One region of the Microbacterium sp. LWH13-1.2 genome, then DNA from elsewhere that is predicted to be linked to it. Evidence: riboswitches for the same ligand, from Rfam matches in the RefSeq annotation. Region 1 holds a riboswitch; the other holds the start of a gene.
What was found. A riboswitch is a leader RNA that binds a small molecule or an ion and turns the genes downstream of it on or off. The one in region 1 is predicted to bind thiamine pyrophosphate.
Positions count from the first base shown of each region.

Region 1 (2,194 bases):
TTGTTCGCGGAACCCAGCAGGGTCCCCTGCAGCAGCTGCAGTTCGGTGAGCGTGCCGCCGACGGGCACGTCGAGCGCCGACTGGTCCGAGCGCCGGTAGTCCCAGTAGGCGAGGTTGTCCGCCCGGGTGAAGGAGAACTCCGGGCCCTGCTCGCCGACGGCGAGCGGCATCCGTTCGAGCACCATCAGGCTCGATACGACCTTCGTGACGCTCGCGATCGCCGCGGCATCGAGAGATGAGGAGGCGGTGGAGAGCCCGCCGATGCCGACGGCGCCGCTTCCCTGAGTGGGCCACGAGATCGCTGCCGCGTCCGCGGCGGCAGGTGTGATCTCGACCGCCTGCACGGTCGGCGCCACCTCGTGCAGAGGCCAGAGCAGGGTCGTCCCCGCATACGAGGCGACCAGTCCGACGAGAACGCCGAGCGGCACCAGAAGTCCCGGCCGCGCGATCGCCGGTCGCAGCCGAGCATCCTTGAGCAGCGCGGTTCCCGACGCGGTGCCCGCGCTCTCGTCCAGCGAGCCGCCGGTCGTCTCCTCGGCGACCCTGACCGGGTCGACCCAGGTCAGCGGTGTGCCTCCGCTCGCAGCCCCCGCCCACTGCGCCTCGGGCTCGTCGTCGAACACGGCCAGTGCGTCGCCCTCGACGGGTGTCGCGGGTGTGGCGTCCGGCGCACCACTTCCCATCGCGTCGTCCACGGGCGCGTCCACCCCGGGCGCGTCGCCTGTGGGCGCGTCGGAGGCGGTGGCCTCGGCGGATTCAGGAGCGGTCACCTCCTCACGGTACCGAACTCGCACGCAGATCCGCGGCGCTGCAACAGGAGCAGACGCGAGTGTCGGCACTGGGTAAGATCGTGAGAACAACCACGGGAGTCCGGCGAGCCGGGCTGAGAGGGAGCGAATCGCGCTTCGACCGTCGAACCTGATCTGGGTAATGCCAGCGCAGGGAGGAGTCACTGATGAGCACATCCACGTCCGGATCCAGCACGGAATCGGCATCTGCCACCGCATCCCCCTCGAGGGGCCTCGGTCGCCCGGAGCTGTGGCGCTGGAGGGTCGTCGACATCGTCGTGGCCAGCGTCATCGCCGTCGCGTGCGCCCTGGTCTTCCTGCTCTGGAACGTCGGGTACGAGGTGCCGAGCAACATCCTCACCCCGCTGCTTCCCGGCGTGCAGGGTCTGCTCGCGGGTCCATGGCTGATCGCCGGAGTTCTCGGCGGCCTCATCATCCGCAAGCCCGGCGCCGCGCTCTACACCGAGCTGGTGGCCGCCGTCATCTCGGCGCTCGTCGGCAACGCCTGGGGGCCGCTCACCATCGTCTCGGGCCTCGTGCAGGGCCTCGGCGCCGAGCTGATCTTCCTCGTGTTCCTCTACGGCGTCTGGCGCCTTCCCGTCGTCATGCTCGCGGGAGCGGGCGCAGGCCTCGCGTGCGGCATCAACGACCGCATCCTCTGGTACGCCGGGGCTGACACGCTGTTCACCACCGTCTACATCGTCTCGACGACCATCTCGGGTGCGATCATCGCGGGGCTCGGCGCCTGGCTGATCGCCCGAGGACTCGCGGCGACCGGCGCTCTCGGTCGGTTCGCTGCCGGCCGCGAGGTCACCGCACGGGTGTGACCTCGCCCACGACACCCGCCACCCTCGAAGCCCGCGGCTGGGGGTGGCGGTACGCGACGCGGCTGCGGTGGGCGGTGCGTGACGTCGACCTGCGCATCGAGCCCGGGGAGCGGGTGCTGCTGCTCGGCGCCTCGGGTTCGGGGAAATCGACCCTGCTGCAGGGCTTCGGCGGTGTGCTCGGCGGGGCCGATGAGGGTGAGACGCAGGGTGCGCTGCTCGTCGACGGGCAGAAGCCCGCCGATGCGCGCGGACGGGTCGGCATGGTCCTGCAAGATCCCGACACCCAGACGATCCTCGCCAGGGTCGGCGATGACGTCGCGTTCGGTTGCGAGAACCTCGGCATCCCTCGCGACGAGATCTGGCAGCGGGTGCGGCAGGCGTTGGATGCCGTCGATCTCGACGTCGCGCTGGATCGGTCGACAGCGGCCCTCTCGGGCGGACAGAAGCAGCGCCTCGCCCTGGCCGGGGTGCTGGCGATGCGCCCCGGCGCGATCCTCCTCGACGAGCCGACGGCCAACCTCGACCCGCAGGGCGTGCAGGATGTGAGGGATGCGGTAGCCGCAGCCCTCGACGTCAGCG
Region 1 covers NZ_CP151635.1:2,977,438-2,979,631, reverse strand. Annotated here, with positions in the region: gene MRBLWH13_RS14340 (D-alanyl-D-alanine carboxypeptidase) at 1-770, opposite strand, end outside; TPP riboswitch at 853-962, shown strand; gene MRBLWH13_RS14335 (ECF transporter S component) at 956-1,615, shown strand; gene MRBLWH13_RS14330 (ATP-binding cassette domain-containing protein) at 1,612-2,194, shown strand, end outside.

Region 2 (2,194 bases), 1.0 Mb from region 1:
GGGGCGAGCCTCGTGCTGGCCGACCGGGAGGACCCTGCGGCCTACGACGCCGTGACGGGTCGCGACTGGGACCACGTGATCGATGTCTCATCGGATGCGGCCCACGTCGAGGCGGCGGTGACCGCGCTCGGGGAACGGGCCGCCCGCTGGACGTATGTCTCGTCGATGTCGGTGTACTCCGACGACGCGACGGTGGGAGCCGACGAGACGGCTCCCGTTCATGCACCGGCGAAGCCGGGTGACGAGTACGAGTACGGCGCGCAGAAGGTCGCGGCCGAGAACGCCGTGCGTGCCCTCGGTGAGCGAGCGCTGATCGCACGCCCCGGGCTGATCGTCGGCGAGGGCGACCCGAGCGATCGCTTCGGATACTGGGCTGCGGCCTTCCTGCGCGCGGTCGACGGGCCCGTTCTGCTGCCGAATGCCGAGGGGCGCAGCGCGCAGGTGATCGACGTCGACGATCTGTCGGAGTTCGTCGCCACGACGCATGCCACGGGCGTGGTCAACGCGATCGGCGACCTGCATCCGCTCGCCGAGGTGCTCGCGACCGTGCGACGGAGTGCCGCACACGGGGGTGACACGGTGACGGCCGATGACGAGTGGCTGATCGAGAACGGCGTCGGGTACTGGGCGGGGGAGCGCTCGCTGCCCCTCTGGCTGCCCGCCGGGATGACCGGCTTCATGACCCGCACCAACGCCCGGTATCGCGCCGCGGGCGGCAACCTGCGCCCGCTCGACGAGACCGTCGCGGCCGTCGTCGCCGACGAGCAGGAGCGAGGGGTCGACCGTGACAGGCGCGCGGGGCTCACCCGCGTGGACGAGATGGACCTGCTGCAGCGGCGAGGGTGATGTCCGGTCGTCGCTAGACTTCGAGCAGTGACACGGGGTGCCGCATCCGCGGCTGAGAACAGACCCGTCGAACCTGATCTAGTTCGTACTAGCGAAGGGATGTCGCATTGAGCGATCGTCTGCGTCCAGAATCCGAATCGACCCTGGTGGCCTCGGCCGCCGAGCTGCTGTCCGCGCTCCGTGAGTCACCACCGCTGACCCACTGCATCACCAATTCCGTCGTCACGGGCTTCACGGCCAACGTGCTGCTGGCTCTCGGGGCAGCACCCGCGATGGTCGACATCGTCGACGAGGCGGGCCTCTTCGCGGGCGTCGCGTCCGGAGTGCTGATCAACCTCGGAACTCCGACCCCCGAGCAGCGGGCCGCGATCCTCGAAGCCGTCGCCGGTGCCGCAGCCTCCGGCACTCCCTGGGTGCTCGATCCGGTCGCGATCGGTTCGCTGCCCGTGCGCACCGCGCTCGCGCACGACCTCGTCGCCCGGCGCCCCACGGCGATCCGCGGGAACGCGTCCGAGATCCTCGCACTCGCAGGACTCAGCGCCGGAGGGCGTGGGGTCGATGCCACCGACACCACGGATGCCGCCTCCGACGCCGCCCTCGCACTCGCGGCCCGTCACGGCTCGGTCGTCGCCGTCTCGGGGCCGGTCGACCTGATCACCGACGGGCGGCGCGTCGTGCGGATCGCGAACGGCGACGAGCTGCTCACCAGGGTCACCGGTGGCGGGTGCGCACTGGGCGCCGTGATGGCCGCCTTCCTGGGGGCCGCCCGCACCGCGGGGATCGATCCGCTGACCGCCGTCGCGTCGGCGAGCCTGGTGTACACGATCGCTGCGGAACGCGCCGCCGCACGGGCCTCGGGACCTGGCAGCTTCGCGGTCGAGCTCCTCGACGCGCTCGCATCCGTGGAGCCGCACGACATCGGCGGTGCGGCACGCGTCGAGGAGCATGCGCTGTGATCGCGGACCTCTCGCTGTATCTGGTGACGGACCCGGATCTCTGCGGGGAACGCGGTCTCGTCGAGACCGTCCGCCGCGCCGTCGACGGGGGTGTCCGCGTCGTGCAGCTGCGGGACAAGACGGCGACGGATGCCGAGATCGCGACGCAGCTCGTCGAGCTCTCGCGCGTGATCGACGGTCGTGCACTGCTGGTCGTGAATGACCGCCTGGATGCTGCCCTCGCCGCGCGGGAGCAGGGCGCGCGCGTCGACGGCGTGCATCTCGGGCAGGGCGACGCGCCGGTGCTGCGCGCACGAGAAGCTCTGGGCGTCGAGGCGCTCATCGGCCTCACGGCGAACAGCCTGGAGCACTTCGAGGCTGTGCGCGCGCTGCCGCCCGGCACGGTCGACTAT
Region 2 covers NZ_CP151635.1:1,940,197-1,942,390, reverse strand. Annotated here, with positions in the region: gene MRBLWH13_RS09200 (NAD-dependent epimerase/dehydratase family protein) at 1-846, shown strand, start outside; TPP riboswitch at 870-963, shown strand; gene thiM (hydroxyethylthiazole kinase) at 954-1,802, shown strand; gene MRBLWH13_RS09190 (bifunctional hydroxymethylpyrimidine kinase/phosphomethylpyrimidine kinase) at 1,799-2,194, shown strand, end outside.
Region 2: it holds a riboswitch for thiamine pyrophosphate, as region 1 does, so the genes downstream of both, thiM (hydroxyethylthiazole kinase) here and MRBLWH13_RS14335 (ECF transporter S component) in region 1, are expected to answer to the same signal.